Regions from separate parts of the Paenibacillus sp. FSL P2-0121 genome, predicted to be linked through region 4. Evidence: riboswitches for the same ligand, from Rfam matches in the RefSeq annotation. Region 4 holds a riboswitch; each other region holds the start of a gene.
What was found. Region 4 has a riboswitch for thiamine pyrophosphate ahead of thiC (phosphomethylpyrimidine synthase ThiC). Riboswitches for the same ligand answer to the same signal wherever they lie in the genome.
Positions count from the first base shown of each region.

Region 1 (7,534 bases), 3.2 Mb from region 4:
TTTAATAAATTAAACGATGTTGGATGGATAGAGCTGGAGGACAAGCGGTTAGGACATGTGCAATTTTTTGAAAAAAAGGACACCGTCATCGCCATCGAAATACATCAGGATACCTTTGATATTCATGAAATGAATAAAGATGCTAAATTCTAAACAGTGGCTAGTTAGATGAAGCATTTGTTATTACTTAAACAGAAAGGTTGAGAGTGTGGTAAGATAGGTAAAGTGTATAAACTATACGAATTCTGAATGACTGACGGAGTGATATGATGGGTGCAAAAAGTAAAGGTGGCGGCACAGGCAGAGGTACGGGGAGTAAAGGCTGGACACGCTGGAACAAAACAGCAAAACCAGTTAAACCTGCTAAAAGTGATCCAACGACGGGTCCAGGTGCTAAAGGTGCAAGTGGAAGCAAGGGCAGTAACGTGAAAAAAAGCGGAAGCACCAAATAGCTCCCTTAAACTGGGTTATTCCTGAAGGTTAACATCTGATTTTGATCGTTAAAATCAGGTGTTTTTTTATGACTAGAGGTAAGGTAAGTATATAGAATGAAAGTAGGATCAGCAGTGAGAATCGATAAATATATAAGCGAAACAGGCTTTTGTTCCAGAAGGGAAACCAAACGATTAATTGCAGCAGGTCGAATCGCTGTAAACGGTATTGTCTGTGAGGCGAACATTCTTATAGAGCCAGAGGATATCGTATGGATCGATGGGGAGCCGATAACAAGCAGTAAAGGGGAGCCAGTGTATCTCGCTTTGAATAAGCCGATAGGCATTACCTGTACAGCAGCCCCACATGTGGCTGGGAACATTATTGATTTTGTAGGGTATCCTTCACGGATCTTTGCGATTGGCAGATTAGACAAAAACTCGGAAGGCCTCATTTTGTTAACCAACGATGGAGAGATTGTAAATAAAATGATGCGTTCCGAGAATGGGCATGAAAAAGAATATGTAGTTCATGTAGACAAACCGGTTACGTCAGAATTCTTACAAGAGATGTCTAGCGGCGTGAACATTCTGGGAGTCACAACGAAACCTTGTGAGGTCTATCGGATCACAGAATGTCAGTTTAGAATTATCCTAACTCAAGGTCTTAATCTGCAAATACGCAGAATGTGCAAGGAGTTAGGATATAGAGTACTAAAGCTGGAGCGCATAAGAATTATGAATATTACATTAGACGGCTTGGAGCTGGGACAATGGCGGCATTTAAGCAGTGAAGAGCTGTATGAGCTTATGTTCCGCTTAAACTGACTTTGTCAACAAAGCCTCTGGCAGTTGTGGTAATATCTTCAGCTCCGGCAATCGCTGAGATAACAGAAATCCCATCCGCACCAGCTGTTAATACTGATGCAACATTTTGCAGCGTGATTCCCCCAATGCCAACCAATGGGATGGTAATGCCTTTATTTCTTAGTTCTTCAATCATCGCAGTGCCTTGAACAGCTTTGGCATCCTCCTTGGATGACGTAGGATAAATGGGACCCACGCCCAGATAGTCGGCTCCATCGGCAATCGCCTGCTGAGCTTCAGCGAAGGAGTGAGCGGATACACCAATGATTTTATTCTCTCCAAGTAGCTGGCGGATCGCCAATGCAGGTGTATCCTCCTGTCCTACATGAATTCCGTCCGCATCAAGTGCGATCGCTAAATCAATGTCGTCATTCACGATAAAGGGCACGCCATTGGTATGACAGATCTTTTGAAGTCGTCTGCCAAGATTAAGTCGTGCCTTATCGCTTAAGGACCCGGTACCCTTCTCACGGAATTGAAACATGGTTATGCCTCCAACAACCGCTTCCTGCAGCACCTTAACAGGAGCTTTACGGCAATTTACGCTGCCCATAATGAAATAGACTTTTAATAGATCTCGCAGATGTTCACTGTTCATTCGTTGCATTGTTTATCCCTCGCAGTCTGTTCTGATAAGCAAAATGATTGGTTGGTCCATGCCCAGCCCCTATGCCCAACTCGTCCTCAATCGCCGCTTGTATAAATGCTTTGGCAGTTTGAATGGCCTCAGCTACGGATTTGCCTTTGGCTAGCTCGGCGGTGACCGCTGCTGAATAGGTGCAGCCTGTACCATGCGTATGTCTGGTCTGAATCCGGCTACTCTCCAATAAGGTATATTCCTGACCATCATATAGAAGATCGGTTACGGCTGTGGTTGAGGTATCATGCCCCCCTTTTAGCACTACATATTTGGAGCCCATGCCATGAATGATTTTGGCTGCTTTTTTGCGTTCTTCGATGGTGGAGATCGTCATCTTTGTGATCATTTCGGCTTCGGGAATATTGGGTGTCGTCACCAATGCTAAGGGCAGCAGATGGCTGATTAAGGATTGAACCGCCTCCTGCAGCAGCAGTGTGGACCCTCCTTTAGCGACCATCACAGGATCAATTACAAGATTAGACCAGCCGTAATACTTAATTTTATCTGCCACAATGCGGATGATGTCGCTGTTAAATAACATCCCTGTCTTTACGGCATCTGGTTGCAGGTCAAGTCCTATAGAATCAAGCTGCTGAATTATGGCGTCCAGAGTCACTGGATAAACCCCTTGGACACCCAGCGTATTCTGCGCTGTCACAGCTGTGAGGACGGACATGCCATAGACAGAAAGCTCTTGAAAGGTTTTTAGATCGGCCTGAATGCCAGCACCACCGCCGCTATCGGAGCCGGCAATGGTTAGAGCTTTGGATATAATCATCGATTTCACTCCTTTGAGGGTCATTAACTGAGCTGTTTGATACTAGATCTTTCTAGGAAGACTTCTGGCGTGACCCATGTCAGTTGATTTAGAAACTCAACCTGAAAGCTTCCTGGCCCTTGACCAGTTGTTAGTTCAGCGGCGATTTCAGCGGCTACTCCATAGAAGGAGAGGGCTTCCACTGCAGCCTCCAACGAGGCACCTCCACTTACCGCGAGAAATGCACCCACAACAGCGCTGAGTAAGCAGCCAGTTCCTGTAACCTTCGTGAGAATAGGGTGACCGTTGCTGGCAATATAAGTGTTTTTTCCATTCGTGATCACATCGTCTTTTCCAGTTATGATGACCACACAGCTTAACTTCCTCGCAGCAGCTTCAGCCAAAAGGACTACATCGCCTTCGCCTTCGCCAGCATCCACCCCTTTAATGGACCAACTCTCTCCAATGACATTAGCGACTTCAGCTACATTCCCCCGCAGTGCGGTGATTTGCATCTCATTCACTAGCTTTTGAGTGACAGCGGTCCGATAAGAAGTTGCGCCTGCACCTACCGGGTCAAGCACTAGGGGAACCCCGTGTTTATTAGCGGATTTACCAGCGAGCAACATAGATTGAATGGCGTAGTCATTGAGTGTGCCTATATTTAGAACTACAGCAGACGACATAGCGGCGATGTCGATCACTTCTTCGTGGGCATCCGCCATAAAGGGAGAGGCACCCAGCGCCAACAGACCGTTGGCTGAGAAATTGGCTACTACAATATTAGTGATGTTGTGGATCAAGGGGTTGGATTCCCGTACTTTGGCTAAGTAACTCATCATAATTCCTCCTCAAGCTTGTATGAATAACTAACTAAACGTTACAGATTGATAAAAGCTTCCTGTGCTTTAATATCTTCTGGTAGAAGATCGTTGGTGGATAACCACAGCTGAACCTTTTCCCAAGATGTCGGGTCTTGATAACCAAAAGATTGATCGCCAGCATTCATCAGTGGCAGTAGAATCTCAAGACTTTTTTTCTCAATCTCCTTGTCGAGCGGTGAAGTTGCATCTTCATGTGCAACCAGTAAATCCAGGGCTTGTTCAGGATTCTGCTCCACAAATTCCTGTCCTTTTGTTATGGCATTTAGAAATTTTTTAAAGTAGGCTTCAGAATTTTGCAATCCTTGTTCGCTGGCCACCAGCACAAGCTCATAATAGTCAGGTACTCCGTAATCCGTTGGATTAAGCGAGGTGACCGGATGTCCCTCTTTTTCAAGGATCAGTTGTTCATGGTTGATGAACCCGCCCATTATTGCGTCCACTTGTCCTGTAGAGATCGCAGGGATAAGGTCAAAACCTACGTCAATTAGCTTGGCGGATGAAGGATCGCCTCCATCACTCTGGATCATTGTCCGAATCATTGCTTCATAGAGCGGAATGGAGGAATAGCCGATTTGTTTTCCTGCGAGCTCTTTGGGACTATGAATACTGCCTGCCTGAGGAACCATCAGATGATTCAGTGGATGCCGCACGATAGCTGCAATCGAACGTACAGGAATTTTCTCGCCGCGTGCCATAAGTACCTGAGGCTGATAGCTGAGCGCTAGATCAATTTGATTTGCTGCTACAAGCTTTAGGGCGTCATTGCTGTCCGCAGGCATTTTGATCTCGACATCCAAACCTTCCTCTTGGAAAAAACCTTGCTGTTGCGCAGCGTATAGAAAGGAATGAACGGCATTGGGATACCAATCAAGCATAATCGTCAGCTTGTGTGACTGCTTATTTTCGGTGTTGGAGGAACCAGTTTGGGAGTTGTTATTTAGCTTGTCTGCCTTCCCGCAGCTGCTTAAGAGCAAAAGTGTGCATACTAGAAATACAGAAATAAGTCCTCGTTGTGGTGATTTTAAATGATTCATTGGTTAGATCCTCTTTTCTTTAAAAATAATTGTTCGAGTAAAGCTATCGCCAGAAAAAGCACAACACCAAGCGCGGACAGCAGAAATACAGCCGCGAACATTTCATCGCTCTGCATATTTCCGGCCATTCTGCGGCTGAAGTAACCGAGTCCTTTACTGCCGCCGAGCCATTCCCCGATAGTAGCTCCGATGACGCAGTATACAATGGACAGCTTTAAGCCAGAGAAAAAAGCAGGCAGCGCCAGTGGAATTTGGGTTTTGACAAGCAGCTGCCAGCGGTTTGCACCAAATGTTAATAATAAGTCCTTGTAAGTCTGGCCACTTGTACGAAGTCCATCATATGTACTCACTACAACTGGAAAAAAAGCCGTCAAAAACACCACAGCCACTTTGCTCCACAGCGAATATCCGAACCACATAATAAAAATGGGCGATAGCGCAATTAATGGGACCGTCTGGCTAATGATAAGGAAGGGATAGATGGCCTTTTCTACGGGGCGAAACAGGAACATTCCAATACCCAGCAATACACCAAAAATCACAGAAAGGACAAAACCTATCAGTATCTCCTGCAACGTCGCTAATAAATGCTGTCCAAATAATAATTGCCTGTGCTCGATCAATGCGATGCCAATAGATGAAGGTGCAGGGAGAATAAAGGCTGGAATCAAGTGAAGGCGAACAGCTGACTCCCAGATTACAAGAATGAGCAGTACCAGAAGAAGGAAGGGACCATAGTTGTCTAGATGTTTTTTAAAAGGTATAGGTTGCATGCAATCTTCGCTCCAACTCTGCCCGTAGTGCTATAAACCGGGGTTCATAGTTCATCTTATAATGTCTTGGTTTTGGTAGATCGACAATGATCTCCTGTAATTCGCTGTGCGCACCGCCAGATAATAAATAAATCCGGTCACTGAGCAATAGTGCTTCTTCCAGATCATGAGTGATGAGCATAATCGTCTGATTCAGTTCACCCCATAACTCCAACAGCCAACGGTGTATCTCACGTTTGGTCATGGCATCGAGAGCGCCAAAGGGCTCATCCAGCAGCATAAGGCCACTTCCGCCTCCAGCCACTAAGGTGCGCAGAAATGCGACTCGCTGTTTCATTCCTCCCGAAAGTTCATGGGGATAAGCCTTCTCTACATCTGTTAAGCCGAAGCGGGCCAACATTTCCCGAATCTGAGTGATTGTTTCCTGTTTACTAAATCTGGGCATGATCTCCCAGGGCAAAAGGCAGTTGTCGAGCACTGTTCTCCAAGGCAGCAATAAATCCTGCTGAGGCATATAAGCGATCTGACCTAAACGACTAGCGGTTGAGGGGAGCGTAGGGAGTTTTATTTTTCCATGAGTAGGTTCGAGTAAACCGGCAACCGTTTTGAAAAATGTGCTTTTCCCGCATCCGCTAGCACCTACTACGGAGACGAATTCCCCTTGCCTGATATCCATGGATAGTTTTGCGAATACAGGGGGTTGTTCAGTTTCCGGAAAAGAGTAGGTTAGGCCTTGAATAGATAAAATGGTCGTGATGATCTAACCTCCTAATATTTTTGTGGAGCGCCTAAACAAATAAAGACCCATCCATTTCCAGAGGAAATGAATGGGTCAAAAAGTTCATTCTGCATAATAACACTTAACATGCTTGATGAAAATTCTGCTCCACTTCCCTCCGCTGGTATGATCCAGATCAGGTTCCAAGGGTCCGGAGCTTAAAGCTCCGTCTCAGTCGGCCGACTCCCCTAGTGAAATAACAGGTCCATATTAATTTGTTTATAAATATACCATATCTTTCTGAGAAGTAAAGAGAGAAAGAAGTGAAGGATTAATCCAAGATTGGGTAAGATATAAGTAGAAATCTAGTTAATATTACAATTCCGATGTACATAATCGGAAAAAAGTATTGACGATCATGTGATGGCAGTGTACTATTCAATTTACCGGAAAAAAACCGGATAGAGAGAGGGGATTTAATAATGAAAAAATGGAGTTTAACTATTATATTGGCGTTAACCGTGGTCCTTGTAGCGGCTTGCGGCAATAATTCGAATACCAATACGGCTGCTGAACCAACAGCTGGAACGAATGGTGGAGCAGCATCTTCAGCGCAAAACAGTTTGGAGGCTGTGAAGGCCAGCGGCAAATTGCGGATAGGTACAGAAGGGACTTATGCACCTTTTACTTATCATGACACTGCGGGGAAATTGACGGGTTTTGACGTGGAAATTGCCGAAGAAGTAGCCAAACGTTTAGGTGTTGAAGCAGAATTTTTTGAAACTCAGTGGGATGGTATTTTTGCTGGGATGGATGCGAAACGGTTTGATGTCATTTTTAATGAAGTTTCCATTAACGAAGATCGCAAAGTGAAATATGATTTCTCTGAACCCTATATTGTATCCAAGGCAGTATTGATCGTGAGCGAAAACAATGAGGATATTAAGACCTTTGCTGATCTAAAGGGTAAAAAAGCCGGACAATCCCTGACCAGTAACTTATCCGACATCGCTCGTGAGAACGGTGCTGAAATCGTAGCTACGGACGGTTTCAATCAAGCGATGGATCTGCTGACTTCGGGACGTATTGATGCAACTGTGAATGATGGCTTGTCTTATCTGGATCTGAAAAAACAAAAACCAGATGCAAAAATTAAAGTGGTTGATGAGATTCCTGAAGGCTCACAAAGTGCTGCGGTATTCCTGAAAGGCAATGATGAGCTGGTGAATGCGGTCAGTGATGCGATTAAAGAGATGAAAAGTGATGGAACGTACTTGAAAATTTCCGAGAAATACTTTGGAGCTGACGTTTCAAAATAATACAAGGCTAGCAAGGCTAATTAAGCCTAGAAGCTAAAAAGGATGTCTGAATAATGGATGACCGCAAAATACAAATTTTCTTAGATACACTGCTACCCCTGCTTAAAGCCG
Region 1 is NZ_CP150245.1:3,015,506-3,023,039, forward strand. It holds gene MKY54_RS13235 (hypothetical protein) at 1-153, shown strand, start outside; gene MKY54_RS13240 (DUF3934 family protein) at 270-452, shown strand; gene MKY54_RS13245 (pseudouridine synthase) at 567-1,259, shown strand; gene thiE (thiamine phosphate synthase) at 1,240-1,905, opposite strand; gene thiD (bifunctional hydroxymethylpyrimidine kinase/phosphomethylpyrimidine kinase) at 1,886-2,716, opposite strand; gene thiM (hydroxyethylthiazole kinase) at 2,740-3,534, opposite strand; gene MKY54_RS13265 (ABC transporter substrate-binding protein) at 3,576-4,613, opposite strand; gene MKY54_RS13270 (ABC transporter permease) at 4,610-5,386, opposite strand; gene MKY54_RS13275 (ABC transporter ATP-binding protein) at 5,367-6,062, opposite strand; TPP riboswitch at 6,261-6,364, opposite strand; gene MKY54_RS13280 (amino acid ABC transporter substrate-binding protein) at 6,587-7,423, shown strand; gene MKY54_RS13285 (amino acid ABC transporter permease) at 7,477-7,534, shown strand, end outside.
Region 1: another riboswitch for thiamine pyrophosphate. It lies ahead of MKY54_RS13275 (ABC transporter ATP-binding protein); the one in region 4 lies ahead of thiC (phosphomethylpyrimidine synthase ThiC).

Region 2 (7,534 bases), 3.0 Mb from region 4:
GAGTGCTGGATACAGCCCGTTATAACACGTTTATTGCACAAGAGCTGAAGGTATCTGTTGAAGATGTACGTGGTTTCGTATTAGGCGGACACGGCGATGATATGGTACCGCTCGTAAGGTATTCCAGTGTCGGTGGCATTCCAATTGATACATTGATATCTGCGGAGCGTATTGATGAGATTGTGCAACGTACACGTGTGGGTGGCGGAGAGATTGTTAACCTCTTAGGGAATGGTAGTGCTTATTATGCACCAGCGGCTTCTTTAGTTCAGATGGCGGAAGCTATCTTGAAGGACAAAAAACGGATCATTCCGGTTATCGCTTTGCTCGAAGGAGAATATGGCTACGATAACCTGTTCATGGGTGTTCCGGCGTTACTTGGTGCCAATGGTATCGAGAAAATTTTTGAACTGGAGCTTACAGCTGAGGAAAAAGCGGCTTTAGATAAGTCTGCTGAATCCGTGCGTAGCGTAACAGCTGTGCTAACTGTATAGATTGTGACAGAGGTATGAAGAAACCCCCATTTTGTTCACTTAAAATGGGGGTTTCCTTTTCTTCTTAAGCAATAATGGGTATAATTAAATGTAACTATTATCACAGTTAAATCGGAGGAGATATGTTATGGATTGGAACGTTTTGTTTTTCTTACATATGATCGGAACCTTGGCACTTGGCTTCTACCTTGTGCTACCCTTCATCCTAGGACGTGCAGAGAAACTGTCGTCTGGGGCTAAAGAAGGAACGTTAAGTGCAGTAACCGGATTTAATCGTTTTGCGCAGTATGGATTGGTGATCCAACTCCTTACAGGCGGTTACATGATGACCAAAGGTGATTATTCAGTAGCGTGGATGATTATTGTTGTTGTGTTACTGCTAGCGATGTTTGCGCTTGGCGGTATTATGAGCAAGCCTTTGCGTCTTGCAGCAGCTGGAATTCGTGAGAACCGCGACGTTAGCGCAGAGACTGGCAAATTGCGCACACTTAGTGCACTACTTACGGTGTCATTGCTATTGATGGTATTCTTTATGGTGTTTAACGACATAGTTTAATTTACAGCGAATTATACCCGCCTCCGTAATGGAGAGCGGGTTTTTCGTATGTTCCGGTAATTTATCTTCATTCCGTTAATCCCTGATAGGATCCGTATAAGACTTCGGCCGGTAATTTAACGGAGAAACACCCGTCCATCGTTTGAATTGTCGGCTGAAGTGGCTCTGGGAAGCAAACCCGAGTTGTTCAGAAATCATCTGTATTTTTAAATCGGTATGAAGCAGCAAATGTTTTGACTTCTTTAATCTTAGATTAGTTATGTACTGCCTAGGAGATATCTTATATACCTTTGTAAACAACTTATGGCACTGCACCCGACTTAAGCAAAGCTGCTCAGTAATCAAATTAACCGTGAGCTCCGGCAAATGAATATTGGCTGCAATATATTTTTCGATCTGATGAGCAGTTTCCACCTCGTACAAAGAGTTTGCTTGTCGCGCTGCGTTGGAATTCTCCGAATTCGAGAGCTGTACATCAATGAGTTCAGTCAAAATCATCAGGATGATCGCTTGCAAACGAAGCCTTTCTTTTACAAGAATCATTTCTTCAATTTCCTCGGGAAATCCAGTGGAGGCCGTCGTGGCGAGAATATTGTTCTTAATAAATTCATCCAAATGTTCCAGTTGGTGATTTAATCCCGAATGCTGCATTTGCTGGTTATTCCATTTCTGTACAGCTTGAGACTGAAACCAATCACGAAACTTTAAATCGTCAATATCGAAATGAAAGGAGAGGTAGATATAGTTGCTCAGGCCAGAATTAACTACATAATGACGTAAGCCAGGTGGAATAATTAACCAATCTCCTTTACCAAAGGCAATGGAACTTCCTTCTACATATTGATGGGAGTTGCCGTCGTAGCAATACAATAGTTCGAAGATTTTGTGATGATGATCAGGGTATGCCCACCCAGGTTCTGCTACACGATAATGAACACCGATCAGCTGCAGTGTACTCATAATGTTCGGAAAGCTGACTTTGTAAGCGATAGGAGTTCTCCTCCTTAGGATCAATAGGGATGTTCTTAATTATATCAAGGATACCTATACATATGACCGTTTTGCAGTGCGAGCCGTTGATCATTCCATAGTTTTCTTTACAAAAGGTCAAAAAAAAGAATGAAATCATCATTTGAATCACTTTAGAGAACAGGGATAATGGAGGAACCTAGGGAAGTATTTCGAGAAACGGAAGGAAGTGTAATGAAGTGGGAAAGTTGTGTAGGAATATACTAATCTTATCTTCTTTACTAATGGCTTCATTGACTCTTACTCACGGTACAACAGAGGCAGCCTTTATAAAAGATGGGGCAGAGAGGCAACCTCCAACCCAAATTGCAAGCGTATACAAGTTCAATTTTACAAACCAAGTTAAAACAGGATATCAATCCGTTAGGTATGATCCTAATCGCGGTGCACAATTGTATGACTCATCTTTAGGTTATGGTTTTGTTCAAGAGACCAACGCTTTACCCGCCAGAGAAGTGCACACCGACTCAATTACATCCGATGGAACAGGTTTTTTCATCACAGAACCTATTTTTTTTGCTGAACCTAAATCTGAGAAAGATAATTATAACAACTACGGAATGGCGTTTCGAATGGATGCTCCCCCTGGAACCTACAACGTATATGTAAAAACGACTTCTGACGCAGAGGATGGGATCGTGTCAGTATCCGGAATGCAGACCAGCCGCTTGTTGAAAAGTGGACATTGGGACGCTGCAAAGCTTGTACCCGTCAAGCATACGGCTGTAGCCAAAGGGAAAGAGTGGACTTATACGTATGTAAACGGCCGTGACCATATAGATATTGAGATCGAACCGAACAAAGTGAACACAGCTGTGGGGATTGAGGAGATCATACTGGAACCGATTTTGCCTCAGCATAGAGCAGTTGGAGCTCTTCCGAATTTATTTATACTTGGAGATTCTACGGTCAAGTCCTACACCTTCGACGAAGCACCAATGAGTGGTTGGGGCCAGATTATTGGCAGTATGTTTAATCAACATAAATTGAGTGTAACTAACTATTCCATGGGGGGACGCTCGTTTAAAAATGCCTATACAGAAGGTCGACTGAACGACATTTTACTGAATGGCAGCATTGGGGATTATGTGTTTATTCAATTCGGACACAATGATGAGAGCGCAGATGAGTTCAGACGTTACGGCAGAGGTTCGACAGAAGCAATGTATGAAAATTACCTTAAAGCAGTCTATCTCCCTGCGATTCAAGCCCGGGGTATGATACCAGTACTGGTAACCCCAATGTCCAGAATTAAAGGGAATGCAAGTCCGGGATATATCTATGAAAATTCTTTTAAATCAAGAAAGTTTGTAGATATTCTTAAACGGGTCGCAGATGAATCTGGAGTTACACTTATTGACCTTAACTCGGAAAGTCTGAAATATTATAACGAGATCGGTGTAGAAGCAATAACATCCCTCTTCATGTCAATTGAAGCCGGAGAAACGCCAGGCAAAACAAATGACGGAAGTTACGCTAACGGGCATCCTTCAAAGAAAGTCGATGGGACTCATTTTAAAGAAGCGCTCTCCAAACAATTTTCGCGGATGATTGTTACGGAGCTTGTAGAGAAAGGTGCTACTGGCGATTCTACTGCTGCCTCCATTACTGCTTACCTTAAAGGGAACGTTAAGCATGCGGCACTAACAGGGAACTGGGGTAAGATTTTTCCGGAAATAACGAATGATACGACGACTGGGGAAGCTGCTTATTACCGTAATCAAATTGAGAAATTAATCCAGCTGGGAGTAATGGGCAAAGACCGTCAAGGAAATTTTAATCCGGATACGGTGATGACAGTTGCTGAATTCACACGCAGTATTTCTAAGTTAATGAAAGTGGAAAGATCAGATCTTGCCTATTATCCGAAAGGTAAGCTGTCACGTGAAACGATGGGTGCTATTCTCTATGACGTTTACCAAATAAAGTTTGCTAATAAACCTAAGTACATGACTGATTATAACGGCATAGCAGTAGTGCCAGGAGATCCTGGCTATGATTCGAATCTGGAGCCAGGAGCTAGAGGTGCGATGTACTATCCTCTTGTATCCTGGACGCAGCTTGTTGATACAGCGGACATTTCTCCTTATTTAATTTCAAAAGTGAAAAGTGCATATGAATTAGGACTCATTAGATCTGAAGTGGGGATTGCCAGAGGCGAAATGGTCAATGGGACAGAACTAGAACCTAAAGCTATAGTGACCCGGGAGAAAGCGGCCAAAGCTCTGAACTTTATGTGGGTGCTGGAACATGAAGTGAATGCAGAAAATCATGTTTCTTCTCTAAAATAGTCAGGGTGAACAATTCAAGGCACAGCAGCGATGCTGTGTCTATTTGTATGCAGTGAATTCCTCTCCACTTACAGCAGTGTATCTCTCACGGTTGTTTATTTCTACTTTCATTGTGGTAAGTAAGATTCGTAAAGCAATTTAAGAAAATGACAAACCCAGCGTATAAACGTGCATAGTTGTGCCATCCTAAGACGATCAGTTAACTATCAATTTGCTTAACGAGAGGAGATAGGGAAGATGTCAGGCAACAATAAACAAGCTACAAAAACCTTACCCCCACAGGAGCAGCATCATCAGCCAGGGATTGAGAGTGAAATGACGCCGCTGCCCAAATACGAGCCGGCAAATTATAAAGCAGCAGGTAAACTGCAAGACAAGGCGGCATTAATTACCGGTGGAGACAGCGGAATTGGGCGTGCAGTTGCTGTGCTTTTTGCTAAAGAAGGCGCTGATGTGGTCATTTCATATCTTAATGAACACTCAGATGCAGAGGAAACTAAACGTCAGGTCGAGCAGGAAGGCCGCAAATGTATCCTAATTCCAGGTGATATCGGTGACGAGAAATTCTGTAAGGATCTTATTAAACAGACGGTGGAGGGCTTAGGAAAGCTTGATATTCTCATCAATAACGCGGCAGAGCAACATCCGCAAGCTAAGATCGAGGATATTACTTCCGAGCAGCTTGAGCGTACTTTCCGTACGAATATATTTGCGATGTTCTATTTAACAAAAGCAGCTATGCCTCATTTAAAAGCAGGATCTACCATTATAAATACAACTTCAATTACCGCTTATCGCGGAAGCCCGCAGCTGCTGGACTATTCATCAACTAAAGGAGCTATTCTTAGCTTCACACGATCCTTGTCCACGAATCTGGCAGAGAAGGGCATACGGGTAAACGGTGTTGCACCAGGTCCAATCTGGACACCGCTGATTCCCTCTACCTTTGATGCAAAACAGGTTAGCGAGTTTGGAGGTACACAGCCTATGAAACGGCCTGGACAACCAGAAGAGCTGGCACCAGCCTATGTATATCTGGCCTCTGACGATTCCAGTTATGTGACTGGACAGGTTATTCATGTAAATGGTGGCGAGGTAGTAAACGGTTAGATCAGTACAGCTAATGTGAATAAATGGGTGTATTTCAATAAAAAAATATGTTACTATAAACCACGTTAGCATTTTAAAATTGTATATTTATGTCACTAGGGGTGCCGATTGGCTGAGACGGAATGGATTTCCGGACCCTTTGAACCTGATCTGGTTAAGACCAGCGTAGGGAAGTGGAGGACGAATTTCTGTTATCGAGCTATTTATAGTGCCGTCTATATACAGATTCTGACTGCCTTCCTTACGGGAGGCAGTTTTTTTGTTTTTTACTGACCTATAGGGAAGTGAGAGAGGAGATCGTGATATTGCAAGCTGAGATCCATCTAATATCAGACGGCAAGCTGCAACTGAGACATTTTGTTGAACTAGCTGTCACGGTGCAGATATGGGTCGATTATATTCACCTGAGAGATAAGCAATGTCCTGCACACGAACTACTCGCTGCGGCACAGGAGCTGTTGGCTGCCGGTATGCCCGCTACCAAACTGATAATCAACGACCGAATAGATGTAGCCTTGGCAGCTGGTGCCGCGGGGGTTCAGTTGGCCTGGCACAGTCTGAGTCCGGGTACAGCCCGGCGAATTGCACCTCAGCTTCGGCTGGGGAGATCGGTTCATTCTCCGGAAGAAGCGGCGAATGCCTCAGAGCAGGGAGCTGATTATTGCTTGTTTGGTCATGTATTTCCCTCGGATAGCAAGTTAGGGCTGCCCGCACGTGGGTTAGAGCTGCTTGCAGAAACGGTGAAGACCAGCTCTATTCCTGTAATTGCGATTGGCGGAATTAGCCCCGCTAATGCGGCGCAGATCATCAGGAAAGGTGCGGCAGGAGTTGCTGTGATGTCCGGTATTTGCGGAGCGGATGATCCTTATGAGGCCGCCAAAGCTATTCATAAGGCGGTTCATTCATAGCCTGGAGGTAACAGCACGGGCGAAGGGGGTGATTCAGAATGAAGCTGTTGATTAACGGGAAATCCGCAGAGTGTTCTGGTGGTATTCAAACTATAGCTGATTTGATCAGTCTTCCTGAGTGGTCAGGTCGTCTGATGATCATTGAGCTGAATGGAGAAATTGTCAGTAAGGAGAATTATGAAAGTACTGCTCTGAGCGAGGATGATCGTTTGGAACTGGTGCACTTTGTTGGTGGGGGTTGAGATGGAGCGGTATAGAATTTTGAGAAATTTATAAGAACCAAAGGGAGGTAATTTCATGCATGACCCGTTACATATTGGCGGTATCGAATTAACCAGTAGATTATTTATCGGAACCGGAAAATATAGCCGGAATACGTTGATCCCCGAAGTGATCGCAAGCTCTGGTTCTCAGGTGATTACTGTAGCGCTTCGCCGAGTGGACCCGCAAGGTGGAGCAGAAAATATCATGAACCACATTCCCGGCCACATGACTCTTCTGCCTAATACCTCAGGAGCGCGTACAGCGGAAGAGGCAGTCCGTATTGCAAGATTAGCAAGAGCTGCGGGACTGGGGAACTGGGTCAAGATCGAAGTGATCAATGATCAGAAATACCTGCTTCCAGATAATCTGGAGACCATACGAGCTACAGAGATTTTAGCAGCGGAGGGTTTTGTAGTATTGCCATATATGAGTCCGGACCTTTCGGCTGCTTTACGTCTGAGAGATGCCGGTGCTGCTGCTGTGATGCCGCTTGGTGCGCCGATCGGGACGAATCGCGGCCTGCGCACTAAGGAGCTTGTGCGTATTCTTATTGAAGAAGTGAATTTGCCGATTATTGTAGACGCCGGGATTGGCAAGCCCTCGGAAGCGGCGGAAGCAATGGAGATGGGGGCCGCTGCTGTTCTGCTTAATACGGCTATTGCAACGGCACGTAATCCGCTCGTCATGGCGGAAGCGTTCCGCGAGGCGATATCCGCTGGCCGCAAAGCTTATTTGGCAGGACTCGGTCCTGTAGAAGAAGTTGCTTTTGCTTCGTCACCGTTGACTGGATTTTTGAACTGAATTTGATAGGTCACGAAAGGAGGGAAGATTAGCATGAGCTTTTTTGACACACTGGCCCGCTTGGAGCAGTATCCTTATGAG
Region 2 is NZ_CP150245.1:2,302,883-2,310,416, forward strand. It holds gene mdh (malate dehydrogenase) at 1-494, shown strand, start outside; gene MKY54_RS10020 (hypothetical protein) at 622-1,050, shown strand; gene MKY54_RS10025 (AraC family transcriptional regulator) at 1,126-2,010, opposite strand; gene MKY54_RS10030 (GDSL-type esterase/lipase family protein) at 2,304-4,370, shown strand; gene MKY54_RS10035 (SDR family oxidoreductase) at 4,608-5,480, shown strand; TPP riboswitch at 5,568-5,669, shown strand; gene MKY54_RS10040 (thiamine phosphate synthase) at 5,786-6,388, shown strand; gene thiS (sulfur carrier protein ThiS) at 6,427-6,630, shown strand; gene MKY54_RS10050 (thiazole synthase) at 6,686-7,453, shown strand; gene thiH (2-iminoacetate synthase ThiH) at 7,487-7,534, shown strand, end outside.
Region 2: another riboswitch for thiamine pyrophosphate. It lies ahead of MKY54_RS10040 (thiamine phosphate synthase); the one in region 4 lies ahead of thiC (phosphomethylpyrimidine synthase ThiC).

Region 3 (7,534 bases), 1.2 Mb from region 4:
CGCTATACCAGCGATATCAGTTTACAGTTTTTAGCGATTAAGCTAGCGGCTGCCTATTTTTAGCTTGTTCCTCTCGCATCCACTGTGACAACTGGCGTTTGAGCTTAAGGAATTCGGGAGAGTCCGTAATCTCATCACGGCGTGGCCGCGGAAACGGCACATCGACTGTATGCAGAATGGAGCCGGGGCGGCCGGAAAATACATAGATACGATTAGAGAGCAACAACGCTTCTTCGATGTTGTGAGTAATGAACAGCACAGAGCGGCGATTCTCTTCCCACAGCTCAAGCAGCCAGCGCTGCATTTCACTGCGAGTTAGTGCATCGAGTGCGCTGAAAGGTTCATCCAGCAACATTAGCTCCTGGGGAGCGAGCAATGCTCTGAGAAAAGCTGCACGCTGCTGCATCCCGCCAGACAGCATATGCGGATAAGCATGTTCGAACCCGCTTAACCCAACCTTGGTAAGCCACTGGCGCGCTTCCTCGCGGGCTCCATCCCGCAGTGCACCTTTGATCTCCCCAGCAAGCAGCACATTATCCTCAATTGTACGCCAAGGAAAAAGCGCAGGCTGCTGCGGCATATAACTAATTTCACCGCGTTGACCTGTAACGACCTTACCGTTCATGCGGATCGTGCCTGCATCGGGTTTCACAAGGCCGCCAATCATATGGAATAAGGTGCTTTTTCCGCAGCCGGAAGGACCAACGATCGAAACGAACTCTTGTTGCTCTACCTTGAGAGAGACATTATTCAGAACTTTCGTCTCACGGCGACGATGGGAAAAAGATTTGGAGATGCCGCTCACTTCAAGGGCGGGTGCCACGGTATGAGCTTCAGGAGAGCTTATGACTTCTGTTGTTCTGTGTTGCATTTGCGTCGCTTGAGACATACAGGCATCTTCCTTTCTATGAGTTACGGCGCGGCTTCCAGCGAACCAGCCATTTTTCCAGCAATGCAATAATAGCAAAGAGTACAAGACTTAAAAGTACAATAATAACAATAGCAACAAACATCCGATCCGTACGATATGCGGATTTCTGCAGAAGCATATAATAGCCAATACCTTTATCCGCGCCAATCCATTCAGCGACCACGGCGCCCATAACCGCATAAGTAGCAGATATTTTTACGCCGGAAAATAGTGCCGGGATAGAAGAGGGCAGCTCCAGCTTGGTGAAGATTTGCCACTTGCTTGCGCCAGCCATTTTCATATAATTCATCATGACCTGATCACTTTGGGCCAGACCGCCCATCGCAGCGACAGCTACCGGGAAGAAACATACTAGTGTAATCAGCACGATTTTGGGCAAAAGACCAAAGCCGAACCAGATAATGAGCAGGGGTCCGAGCGCGATGGAGGGAACATTTTGACTCAGAATAATAAGTGGATAAAAAGCCCGTCTAGCCCAAGGCAAAAGATGCAAAAGCAAAGCAACGATCAGGCCTACCCCCGTACCAATGGGAAAACCAATTAAAGTGAGCCGCAGCGTAGCCATCGTATGTGCCCAAAGACCAGAAGCGTTACTGGTGGATTCACGAGCAATATCAGCAGGACTCGGCAGAATCCAGGATTCAATATGAAATACAGATACAGATAGCTGCCATACGGTTAAAAAGAAGACGACCGCCACAAGGGGCGGCCATATTAGCTTCCAGGTCGATCTCACAGCCGATATTTCTCCGTCAATTTATCCATGCTGATTCCGTTAGGATTATGAGCGATTTTGATCTGCGAAATTACGCTTGGACTGCCTGCTTCGATCAACGCCTCCTGCATCTGACGCACAACCTCCAGCAGCTCGCTAAGCTCACCTTCCATTGTGGTTTCCAGTGGATTCACTTGATGTTTAACACCGGATTTCTGAATGACCTCAATCGCTTTATCTACGTATGGGATGGAATCCTCATTGTTCGGAGTTTTTGGAATTACTTGAATGCTTAGTAGGGTGTTAGCCACAATAATCAATCCTCTCATTTTATAAGGTAAGTTCAAAAAGCCAACTTTGATAACGAAGTAATTCATTACAATTGTTGTTTACTCCGCCGGTAAAAAATCATTACTGAATGCACTAGCAGCATCCAGCGGTTTATCCAGCAACTTCAGATCATACATCCAATCGCCGTAATTTTGCCAGACCTCGGTTTTTTGCTCGCCCCAGCGGGCAGCATCGTCCTTGTATTTTGGGCTAAGCCATTTTTGGCTAGCTAGGACAAGGTCGGCGTCCAGGTCAGGAACGGCCTTCGATAACATACCGGCAGCCTCTTCCGGATGATCTATGGCATATTGATAACCTTTTGATGTGGCTTTCATGAAGGCCTTCACCAGATCAGGATGATCTGCAATTTGCTTCTCACTCGTCGTCAGCACAGGCGTGTAATAATCGAGCTGCGGCGCATAATCCTTTAAGTACAGCATATCCAATGGCTCGCCACGCAACTCAGCCTCAACACCAGTCCAAGCGTAGAAAATCCAGGCGAAATCAATGTCACGTTTGACGGCGGTAAAATAATCAGCTTCACCGATACTGATCAGCTTCACCTTTTTCACATCGCCACCTTCAGGATCCATGATAGCTTTCATGGCTGCTTCTTCGGCCGGTGAGCCCCAGCCTCCGTAGGTTTTACCTTCGAAATCCTTTGGTGATTTAATATTGCGATCTACTGGAGCAGCGAATCCCGACGTATTATGCTGAATAATAGCTGCTATCGAGACAAGGGGTACGCCTTGTAGACGGGCTAGTGTTAATCCTTCTTGGGCGCTGATGCCAAATGCGGCTTCGCCAGAAGTAACCATAGTATCAGAACCCGCTGCGCCTGGCTGAACGATCTCGACGTCCAGACCTTCTTCAGCGTAGTAACCAAGATCCTTAGCTACGTATAGACCGGTATGATTCGTGTTCGGTGTCCAGTCGAGTGCGACTTTAACTTTGGTGAGCTCTTTTGGAGCATCCGTCCCAGCCGCAGCAGTTGGATCAGTAGCATTTGCTTTGTTTCCGGCTGTATTCCCATTGTTGCTGCCGCATCCGGCAATGGCAAGAATGAGTACACAGGTGAGGCACAACGTAAGTGCTTTTTTAAGGTGCATGTCTTCTTCTCTCCTTTAAGGTTACAAGAATCCCGTCTTCACAACATGAACCGTAAAGTGTAGTATGTACGTTTTTCTACATCTTTTAGTGATCTTACAAAAAAAGCGCCCCGAGTGATCGGGACGCTGGCTTGGCGCAAGGTTAGTTAAGGTCACAGGGACCAGAACCAATTGGCGATTCCTACGCTGGCATTATCCAGATCAGGTATAAGGGTCAGTATCTTGTGGGATACAATCTCAGCCGGCCAATTCCAGCACCCCTGGTTCTATGAAGTTAACGGGTATTTCTATGTGCAATATAAGTAAGTATAAGTTTTGTACCCATACTTTATATCTTATATTTCTCGCATACGGTGTATTATAGACGGCTGTACTCAGAATGTCTAGTAGTGCACTCCTGAATTTTTCCAATCAAGTAGTTTCTTTTTTGCTAGTCTAGATCTTTATATTTTTTGCGGTGACGCCGTTTAAGCTCACTAACCAGCGCCCCTAGCGTGAGGACAACGCTGATCAGAATCCCGCTCATGATCACGAAGAGGGCAAGAAATTCAAAGGGAGAATAACCAATCATTTTACTCCATTGAATCTTTCCATCCAGATCGTCAATGACCTGATTCATGCCGTAAATCCCGCTTACTACCGTAAATACAGTAAGAATCATCAGCAGATTATCCCGTCGCTTGGATTGAAACTTATCCTGATACTGAAACAGGTCATTTAAGGTTTCTTTCACTTCCTCGAACAAAGCGTCGTTTCCGTATACTTTACGCAGCTGAAGAAATATCTCCCGGCCCTGCGACTGGGAAATCAACTCCAAGAAGTAGAACTTTGCCGAGAACTTATTAATGGAGTAGATTAGATTGTCTATTTCCTCATAATCATGATTAATCCGAAGTCGGGAGTGCATATTGGCGAGCTTTAGCAGAACGATTTTGTGGAAAATATTGAGTAAAAATCCGTAATAATATTGCCCGTACATCTGGTTGGCTAGACTAACAGCAATCTCCTGTTCAGCGCGGGTCATGCAGCAAAAGGTTTGCTCATTCATCATATAATATGTGTCTGGACCCCAGCGATTATAGGAATGCTCATGACAATAGTTTGCAATATACGCTGGATCGCTGGCACTGGCATAGGGCTTTCCGTTCAGATTAATTCCATCAAGCTGTGAGGCGCGATAGCGTAGATTTACACTAATCTCATCAGAGCTTTCTTCATTCTGAAAGCCGTAAAAAGCTTGCACCTGCATTCTTTCATCTACGAAAAAAGGAAGGGTCTCGAAATAAGCCCCATTGATATCCGATTGATCCAGATATGGCTCCAGTCCATCCACCAAATTTCGGAAGACAAAATCCTCTACCATCTCATAGGTCTGTTCCCCGCAATGAATATAAGTGTAATCATCCTGTATGAAGGTATTCTCTAGCGCACGGAAACGATCTGCGAATTCTAGGGCAATACTAAAGGGAATTGAATCCCCCTCCAGCTGGACACGTATCGTCACGAATCCAAGCTGAAAAGGACATATGAATATATCCGTCGAGAGAATTTTGAAAAATATAGATTGCTGCGGAATCTCCAGAATGCAGTCGAGATTATTTACTCTGGAAAAACGGCGAAACGAGTCGGCATCCTTCCTGCGTGGAAAAAGGACATGTGCAGCAAACGGTAAATAGGTGCGCTCCATTCGTTCATGGGAAACACAGTAGCCATCTCCGTAGTAGGCAGCTTCAAGCTCTTTATTATCCAGAAAAAAACGTGTGAAGCCGTCGTCCTGTAATTGCTGGATAAGCTGCTTAGAATCGCCCTTTTTTATAGAAAAGGGAAATATAAACTGCATGAGCGCAGTATGTAACAAAGGCTCAGTTGAAGACTCATTCATTCATCGTCCATCCTTGTGCTCAGAATATGCTTATAGATCACATTACCCTAAAAGGATAACGTTGATACTGTTCTAAATACGGAAACTCTTTCCTTTCACCGCTTGCATAGATTGGAACCTCCATGCGGCAATGCTAAGCAGAAACAAGAAGGCGGCAAAAGCGGCAAGTAATCCGGCTGTTTGTGCCACTTCTAAATGGTCCATAGACCAGCCCATAAACAGAGGTAGCAAAGCACCGCCAACACCTCCGGAAGCAATCATAATGCTGGGTGTTGACTCTTCGGTGCCAGGCAGCATTTTGCTGGAGTAGACTAAAGCAATGGAGAAAATACCGGACATAAACAGCCCCAGCAGCAGAATTACAATGAAAGCAGCCATTCGATTGTCAGTGAACGGAAAGAGTGCCAGCAGTAACAAGGTTAGTAAACAGCTGCTGAGAATGTACACGCGATAAGATATTTTTTCGGCAATTACACCCGCAAACAATCTTCCTGTAGACATCGCCAGCCAAAAGAAAGTGACTGTCAGTGCTGCGGCAGACTCCGTCATCCCTAGCTTGGCAATAAAGATAGCCGGCATAAAGTTGACTAAACTCATCTCTGTGCCTACATAAAGAAAAAAGAAAACGATGAAGATCCCTAACAGAATCCATTGCTTACCTTTATACGGAAATTTTTTGTTAGAACGTGAGCTTGAGGATTGCGAATTGTCTGCTCCTTGGACAGAGGCGCGTTCATCCAGCATTCGTTGTAGATTACCGAAATGCCCTCTTGTCCAGAGGATAAGAGAAATTAAGGAGAAGGCAGCGACGATTAGAAAGGCCAATCTCCACGCTCCGGCAGCAATGAGCGGACTGGCGATAAGCGGCATCACGAGTGCGCCTATCCCGAATAGCACTTCAAGCCGGCTCATTGCAATAGCAGTTCCTTCGGTTACAGCACCAATAATAATGGTGCCGATAACCGCTTCGATCATCCCGAAACCAAAACCTGCGGCAACAGCGATAACATACATCCAGCCCCAAGGCGGTAGAAAGGCGTAGGCAATTTCTGCAACTAGTAGAAGACTGGTGGCAATGAGGATGCCTCCACGTTTACCGAAGCGGCGATTAAGCAGGGGAGAGACCAACACACCTGCTAAAAAACCAGCGAATTGACTAAAGATTAATTCACCGCCAGCACTATAATTTTGATCATAATGTTGCAGTAGAACGGGCAGAATAGATCCCAGCACAACATGTGCCAGACCGATAACGAAGTAGGAAAGACAGCCGATCCAAATCAGTTTTTTCACGAAGTAAGCTCCTTATCTTGAAGTAGTTTATGAGGTAAGGTCGGATTCAATGTGAACCTGAAGGGTACATTATAATAAGCACCATTGTTATGATAAATCCAAACGGTGAGCTTGGATATATAAACTTTTGTTTACATGCTTGAAGGGAGAGATTTACGTAATGGATAACAAACAACTGGAGCAACTCATTATTAAAGCATTGGATGACAACAAGTTCGGTTCCTTTGGTACGATCGAAGAAGGAAATAAGCCGAAAGTACGTTATATGGCCATTTTCCATGAGGGTTTGAAGATTTATTTGGCTACAAATCGCAAAACTCATAAAGTGGAGGAGTTATCCGATAATCCGAATGCTTTTGTACTGCTTGGCTATGAGGCAGGTGGAAGCAAAGATGTGCTGGAGATTGAAGCAACTGCTACCGTCTCTAAGGATGAAGGCTTGCGCTCCAAAGTATGGAATAAAGAGCTGGAGCCATGGTTTACAGGACCTGATGATCCTAATTATGTAATTCTGGAGCTTACTCCAACACGTATTGAGTATGTAGGCAGCAATAAAGAGCATGGAGTATGGCAGCCGTAAGCTATAGCGTTGAATTGATCAAACAGCCCTCCTATCCCATATGGGGTAGGAGGGCTGTTTGATGTGTTATAATGACTTCAACTTTTTAGGTATTCATATCGGGGAGGAGCTAAAGCTACATGAGCGTTACTCTGTTATATATTGAAGATGATCGTGAAATTGGCAGTGTAGTGTCTGCTGATTTAAGCGAAAGAGGATATAGTGTCCGCTGGTTACGGAGCGGCGAAGGAGCGATGGAAGAAGCCGGCGCCTGCCAACTGGCTATTCTCGATGTTATGCTACCAGGTCTGGACGGGTTTACGATCGGGCAACGTTTGAAACGTTCTTACCCTAAGCTGCTCATTTTGATGCTCTCCGCCCGGACCTCGATTGATGATAAGCTGCAAGGTTTGGAGTTCGCAGATGATTATTTGACCAAGCCTTTTCATCCGGATGAATTGGCCGCTCGAATCGAGGTGCTGCTCCGAAGGAATGGGGCATCTGTTCAGGATTCACTCACACTTAAACATCTAGTCGTATATGAAGGGGATAACCGCGTGATGAATGCTCAGACTCAGGAAGAAATCATGCTTACAGGTAAGCAATTTCAGATTTTTTCCTATTTGCTGCGTCATCTTAACCAAATTATGACGAAGGAGCAGATCTACGAGGCCGTGTGGGGTGAGGCTTATATCGAAGGGGATAAAACTCTGAT
Region 3 is NZ_CP150245.1:478,400-485,933, forward strand. It holds gene MKY54_RS02100 (ABC transporter ATP-binding protein) at 38-871, opposite strand; gene MKY54_RS02105 (ABC transporter permease) at 906-1,667, opposite strand; gene MKY54_RS02110 (MTH1187 family thiamine-binding protein) at 1,664-1,957, opposite strand; gene MKY54_RS02115 (ABC transporter substrate-binding protein) at 2,036-3,085, opposite strand; TPP riboswitch at 3,247-3,357, opposite strand; gene MKY54_RS02120 (hypothetical protein) at 3,516-4,967, opposite strand; gene MKY54_RS02125 (MFS transporter) at 5,040-6,260, opposite strand; gene MKY54_RS02130 (pyridoxamine 5'-phosphate oxidase family protein) at 6,421-6,840, shown strand; gene MKY54_RS02135 (response regulator transcription factor) at 6,960-7,534, shown strand, end outside.
Region 3: another riboswitch for thiamine pyrophosphate. It lies ahead of MKY54_RS02115 (ABC transporter substrate-binding protein); the one in region 4 lies ahead of thiC (phosphomethylpyrimidine synthase ThiC).

Region 4 (7,534 bases):
TTGATGGAAAAACACTCGAAGAATTGACCGGAGAAGCTTTCCCGAAATGGTCTAAGGAGTGGAATTTAAGATATAAATAATGGCTGGGGAGTATTTATAAAGGAGCAGATATGAAAAAACTAATCCTAGTACTTGTAGCTGTGGTTATTATTTCGAATGCGATATGGAGTTATTTATATTTCAATAAAGAGGTCGAAACAAATTTAAACACTGGTGTTCAAGTATATACGCTTATGGGTACAGGGGATACATGGGATGTTTTAGATTACAAAATAATAATTTCATCTAGCAAAATTTTACGGGGACATGGGAAGTTAGTGTTCAAGGGAGACCCAAGCGCTTTAGTGAATAGTAGCTATTATAAGTATGAAGTTAATGAAAAAAACAATAATAATAAGGATGAAACAGTTCTTGTAAATGAAGCTAGGTCAACGGATGGACCCGTTTCAATATTAAGTAACACTGATATCGGGTCTATAACTGGTCCATATTTATATGACGAATTAAATAAAAATAGACAAAATTATGAAAACACCACTTTATCTATTACATGGAATGATAATGAAGGGGAGCTTCATTCCGAAACAATAAGTTTAGATATTGAGAGTGAAATTTCTCTTAAGGATGATCTTTAAGAGTGATAAATCCAAGAGACTAAGATTGAATCTCTACGGACTGAAGGAAGATCCTCTACGCCCCAAAAGCCTGCCGGTACTTCACAGGAGACATGCCTTCAAACCTTCTGAACACTTTAATGAAATAGCTGGACTGGGCAAAACCGGACTGAGTCGCAACCTGAGCAATGGAGAGTCCTGTGGAAACCAGTAAAAGCTTGGCTTTAGCCAGCCGACAATCGGTTAAATAACGGTTTGGAGTTTTACCCATAACCACCCGGAACAGCCTTAGAAAATGATAGCTGCTGTAACCGGTCAATCTTGCCATCGATTCAAGAGACCAAGGGCTGGCACATTCGACATGAATGATATCTGCAGCACTGCGGATGGACTGCCTAACCTCGTGCGGTACTGAGCCGTGAAGCGGCTCGGAGTTCTGCAGCAAGTTTACTAGAAGCTCATACAGCAGAGCAGATAGTCTTGGCTCGCTACGGGTCACGTAGGAAGCACTCAGTAGGTACATTTCCTCGAATAGCTCGTCCAGCTTAGCATCCAAATCAAAAGTGAACAGGTATGCACGAGACTGGTCCACTTCTTCTAATAAGGGAAGGACAATTTCAGTGTTAAAATGAACCCAGCGGACATCCCAAGGCTCGCCTGGGTCAGAGCCGTATTGCTGATAAGCCCCTTTAGGGTACAGAAAACCTCGTCCTCTACTCATCGGAATACGTTCGCCCTCATGGAATACATAACCCTCCCCATCAAAGATCAAATGCAGGTTATAACTCCCCAGAAAACCTTCGCTTCTTCTCTCTGTATGTTGTGGAAAGTGAGTGTAATGTCCCAAAAATTCAGGATAACAGACATATTTCGAAAAAGCCGGTGTCGGCAAATACCATTGTTTCTTCATGTTTGGCAGCACCCGTTTCTGTAGCGCAACAGAGCGCAAGTTGGATTAAGGCAATGAACGCAAGATTGTTATATGATAGCAATATTTTGTTATATAAGACCTCTTATCATTGATACTACAATAGAATTATAAAATATTGAAAGCATATTTTTAATACTTTGGAGGTAATGATGAAGAAACCTGTCGCAACTGAAAAATTCGAGCTTGGCGTCTGTTATTATCCGGAGCACTGGCCAGAAAACATGTGGGAGGACGATTATCGCCGGATGCGTGAACTCGGCTTTACGATCATTCGGATGGGCGAGTTTGCTTGGTCTATTTTTGAACCGGCAGAAGGGCAGTTTCAGTTCGGGCTCTTTGATCGGGCGATTGATCTAGCACATAAATATGGTCTTCAGGTTGTACTTGGTACTCCGACGGCGACGCCTCCAGCTTGGTTGACTGATAAGTATCCCGAAGTTTTAAATGTAACCTACGAAGGTGTTACACTTCAGCATGGCATGCGCCGTCATTATAATTACAGCAGTCCTAAATACCGGGAACTGTGTGCACGTATTGCAGAACAAATGGCTGAACATTACGGCAATCATCCGGGTGTAGTTGGCTGGCAAATTGATAATGAGCTCAACTGTGAGATCAGTGAATTTTATTCGGAGAGTGACCATAAGGCTTTCCGGGAATGGCTACAGCAGAAATATGTTACACTTGAGCATTTGAACGAGGCCTGGGGAGCTGTTTTTTGGAATCAAAGCTATAGTGACTGGTCTCAGGTCTATCTTCCACGTCCGACTCCAGTACCGAAGCAACCCAATCCTCATCAGGCATTGGATGAAAAACGGTTTATTTCGGACAATACAATTTCTTTTGCCAAAAACCAAGCGGATATCATCCGTAAACTTGCCCCTAAGCAGTGGGTAACCACGAACGGTCTGTTCGGGCATCTCGATAGCCATGAAATGACGGATGAACTGTTGGATTTCTTCAGCTATGATTCCTATCCTCAGTTCTCTACTATTTTTTATGACCCGAATGAGCGGAATCCGCTGAATGATAGAGGCTGGGGACTGTCGTTATCTGTTGTTCGTTCGATATCCCCGAATTTCTGCATTATGGAGCAGCAGTCGGGCCCGGGTGGCTGGGTGAACCGGATGGATATGCCTTCTCCAAAGCCCGGGCAGATGCGGTTATGGACTTATCAGTCGATCGCTCATGGAGCAGATATGGTGTTATATTTCCGCTGGCGGACAGCTACGATGGGTAATGAAATTTATTGGCATGGAATCAATGACTATCATAATCAGCCTAACCGGAGAGTGCGGGAAGCGGGGCAGATCGGTCAGGAGCTGGCAGCAGCAGGTCATGCGTTTGTCGGTACTCGTAATCAGGCTAACATTGCTATTGTTCGTGATTATGACAATGAGTGGGATGGAGAATACGATGTTTGGCATGGCCCGTTTATGTGGAAGAGCAATAAGGAGTGGTACAAGGCGCTTCAGCGGAAGCATATCCCGAATGACGTACTCTATTTACGCAAAAAAACAACGCTGGAGGAGCTTGCAAGGTACGACGTGCTTATCTATCCTCACCCAGCGATTATGACAGATGAGACAGCAGCACTGCTGGATGAATATGTTCAGCAAGGCGGCAAACTGATCTTCGGCTGTAGAACCGGCTATAAGGATGAGCACGGTCAATGTTATATGCGTCCTTTCCCAGGTGCTGCTAAGGATCTATGCGGGATCACAGTTGAAGAATTCACAATGGTTAAGGGCAGTCGTCAGCCAACAACAATTAGCTGGTCGGGCGTGACCGAAGTCGTTACAGGAGCAGATGACTTTAATGATATTCTCAAAATAGAGGAAGCTTCGGTTGAAGTGATGGCGGTTTACGCCTCTGATTATTATGCGGGAAAACCGGCGGTAACTAGAAATCGTCGCGGCAAGGGTGAGGTTTGGTATTACGGAGCCGTATTTAATGAACAGGCAGCGGCTGAGATCATAAATTTAATTGATCTACAATCGCCAGCAGATTGGCTGGAGCTCCCAGAAGAGGTAGAACTGCAAGTCCGTACCGGAGCTTCTTCCAGTTATGCTTTTTTGCTTAATTATAATGAGACTCCTGTCACGATCCATCTTCATGAGACCAAAACAGATTTACTGAGCGGCACAACATTGTCGGGCGAGGTGCTTCTGGAAGGATTTGGGGTATTGGTGTTAAACTAACGTATACATTGATCTCACATTTGAGTAGATTTGGATAATTCTCTCTTTTCGGTTATACTTTGAAGTAGCAATTATATAGTCACGGGAGCTTGGTGGGACCAGGCTGAGAGGATAGTTATAACTATCGACCGTCAAACCTGATCTGGATAATGCCAGCGGAGGAAATGGAGCTCTATTTCTATTTGTCTACTCTAAGGCCGCATCTTATACAGATGTGGCCTTTTCTATGTGTGGGGAGTAGACCGTCTCCGCTTGATCAAATCACCTTATAGGAGGAATTGAGATGACAAGCGAATTGAACAACGATCCAATCAATCTATCAGCTTTTCCAGCAAGTCAAAAAGTGTATGTAAAGGGTTCACGGTCTGATATTCAGGTGCCTATGCGGGAGATCTCACTTAGTCCAACTGCGGGCATAGACGGCGAAGAGGAGAATGCTCCAATTCATGTCTATGACACAAGCGGGGCTTATACGGATGCTAATATTCATACTGATATTCGTCAGGGGTTAGAGCCCAATCGTCTGAGCTGGATTGAGGAACGAGGGGATGCGGAAGCGTACGAAGGAAGAACCGTGAAGCCTGAAGATAACGGGAATGCAACGGGAAAAGCTGTGGCGGAAGTGTTTCCAGCGCTCCATAGAAAACCTTTGCGAGCGAAAAAGGGGCGTAATGTCTCTCAAATGCATTATGCACGCAAAGGGATTATTACTTCTGAAATGGAATACGTTGCGATTCGTGAGAATGTGACACCGGAATTTGTAAGAGATGAAGTAGCCCGCGGCCGCGCCATCATTCCAGCGAATATCAATCATCCAGAGAGTGAACCAATGATTATTGGACGCAATTTTTTAGTGAAGATCAATGCCAATATAGGAAATTCCGCAGTATCCTCATCCATAGAAGAAGAGGTAGAGAAGATGAGATGGGCCACCCGCTGGGGTGCAGATAATATAATGGATCTCTCCACAGGTAAAAACATCCATACGACACGCGAGTGGATCATCCGTAATTCTCCTGTTCCTATTGGAACGGTGCCTATCTATCAAGCGTTGGAAAAAGTGAATGGGAAAGCGGAAGATTTAACGTGGGAAGTATACCGTGATACGCTCATAGAGCAAGCGGAGCAAGGGGTTGATTATTTTACCATTCATGCAGGGGTTCTGCTTCGTTATATCCCGTTGACTGCACAACGTATGACAGGCATTGTTTCAAGAGGTGGCTCCATCATGGCGGCATGGTGTCTTGCGCATCATCAAGAGAACTTTTTATATACACATTTTGAAGAGATATGTGAAATCATGAAGCTGTACGATGTTTCTTTTTCCCTAGGCGATGGATTACGTCCGGGTTCGATTGCTGATGCGAATGATGAAGCACAATTTGCCGAGTTAGAGACGTTAGGTGAATTAACAGCTATAGCTTGGAGTCATGATGTACAGGTAATGGTAGAGGGTCCAGGACATGTGCCGATGCACTTGATTAAAGAGAATATGGATAAGCAACTTGAAACTTGTAACGAAGCCCCTTTTTATACATTAGGTCCACTGACTACAGATATTGCGCCTGGTTATGATCATATTACCTCTGCTATAGGTGCAGCGATGATTGGTTGGTTCGGTACAGCTATGTTATGTTACGTAACTCCGAAGGAACATCTTGGCCTGCCTAATAAGGAAGATGTACGTATAGGGGTCATTACTTATAAAATAGCGGCTCATGCCGCAGATTTGGCGAAAGGGCATAAAGGAGCACAAGACCGGGATAATGCTCTTTCGAAAGCCCGTTTTGAATTTCGTTGGCGTGATCAATTTCATTTATCGTTAGATCCTGAGCGAGCGCTCGAATATCATGATGAGACATTGCCTGCGGAAGGCGCTAAAACAGCTCATTTCTGTTCCATGTGCGGGCCGAAATTTTGCAGTATGAAGATCTCTCATAATATCCGGAATACGACGAGAATTGAATCAGGAATGCAAGAGAAGGCGCAAGAGTTTCTCCAAGGCGGGAGCCTCATTTATAGATAACTTTTTCTGCTAAAAAGAAATATCTAAAAGAAGTCGTCATTGGCGGCTTCTTCTTTTATACTTTGAATAGATAGGAGTTGATGAATTGGAAGCGATTCGTTCAGAGGAAGCCATTTTAGAGGATTTAAGTAATAGTTTCTATCATTTTTTTGGATTGAAAGTCCTTCATGCTACCCCAATAAAACGTGGCTGGTTAAATCTTAAATGGAAAATCATAACGGATTCAGGACCATTTCTACTTAAACAATACAACAAAAAAAGATATAAATTGTATAACCCAGAAGAGCTGAACTTTGCTTTTTCTCAACAGAAAAGACTGTATCTACAGGGGCTCCCATGTCCCGGATTGTTGGCTTATAACCATAAAGTTTTATTGGAATCAGATATGGGAGAGACGTTTATGGTTATGGAATATTGTGAAGGGCGTGTCATAGAGCCGGGCAAAATTAACATCCTTCAAATGTTTGATTTGGGTCGTGGCACAGGTAAAATGCATCGTTTATTAAATGATGGGACCCTTAGTTTGAAAAGAACCCCACAATTTATTCCCCAAAGCCCTGAGGAACGTTTAGAACATTGGAATGTACTCCTACAACAATCAAAGGAAATGGGCAAAACTTCACTCATCACTGACCTAGAGATACAACTGAGAGCGACTGAAGAAATAGATCCGGAAATATTCGAAGGACTTGTAGCTGGATGGGCACATCGTGATTTATGGGTTGATAATCTTTTATTTCAAGATAGCCAATTGTCTGCAATTCTAGATTTTGATCGGTTCAAATATGATTATCCGCAGCTTGATGTAGCGCGAGCAGTGATGTCATGTGCTTTAGATGAAGATTTAGATGGAGCGCTAGCTTCAGCATTTATTGACGGATATCGTGAGGAACGAACGGTGGAGCAAGGGGATTTAACAAAATCATTGCAGTTGTTGTGGTATATGGAAAGCCCGTGGTGGATTAATGCCGCGATGGACAAACATAGTGTACCTCCAAAACGTTTTGCAAAAGAAATGAATTGGCTGGCTAAGAACCTGAACAATTTACCTGCTATCTTAGGGAACTTATAGTGAAAACGATTGAATTATAGCCTAAAAGATGCATTGACCAGCAAAAGTTTGGCGCCTATAATCTTAACAAGGAAAATCCATCAGATATAGAGCTGTTTGTAAACGCATACAATGAGTTTTTTCCTTATTAATCATTGAAGGAGGAGATCAAACCTATCAAGTATTTCTTTTTTTCTCATTTTTGCAAACGTTTGCACCCCACGATGGCGCTTAAAATCGTAAGCTGCACTTAAAATTATGAGGAGGTTATTTACTTGGTATCCAAACAATCCAGGCGTTATATTTCGTGGTTAATTATTTTTTTACTCATTTTTAGTTTATTTGGTTTATCGGGTGGAGCATCGGCCAGCAATACGGATCATACAGTCACCTATACAAATCCTACAGCGGCAGCTGTGACCTTACATTGGACTACGAATAACTGGGCTAATACTACGGACACGGTGATGACCAAAAATGGAACCACGTTCATCGCCAACCTCAATGTTCAGGAAGGTGCTACCCTAATTTATTGTTATCACATCACGGCTCCAACGGATAGTTGGGACAATAACGGCGGGAAGAACTGGACGGTTGTTATTCCGGTCGCCGGGAAATACGAAGCAGAGAGTGCATCCTTGTCTGGTGGTGCAAAAGTAAATACGAATCACACCGGATATTCGGGCACTGGTTTTGTTGATGGATATACAA
Region 4 is NZ_CP150245.1:6,240,646-6,248,179, reverse strand. It holds gene MKY54_RS27480 (hypothetical protein) at 1-80, shown strand, start outside; gene MKY54_RS27475 (hypothetical protein) at 111-635, shown strand; gene MKY54_RS27470 (AraC family transcriptional regulator) at 691-1,524, opposite strand; gene MKY54_RS27465 (beta-galactosidase) at 1,695-3,746, shown strand; TPP riboswitch at 3,818-3,926, shown strand; gene thiC (phosphomethylpyrimidine synthase ThiC) at 4,030-5,772, shown strand; gene MKY54_RS27455 (phosphotransferase) at 5,858-6,844, shown strand; gene MKY54_RS27450 (alpha-amylase family glycosyl hydrolase) at 7,099-7,534, shown strand, end outside.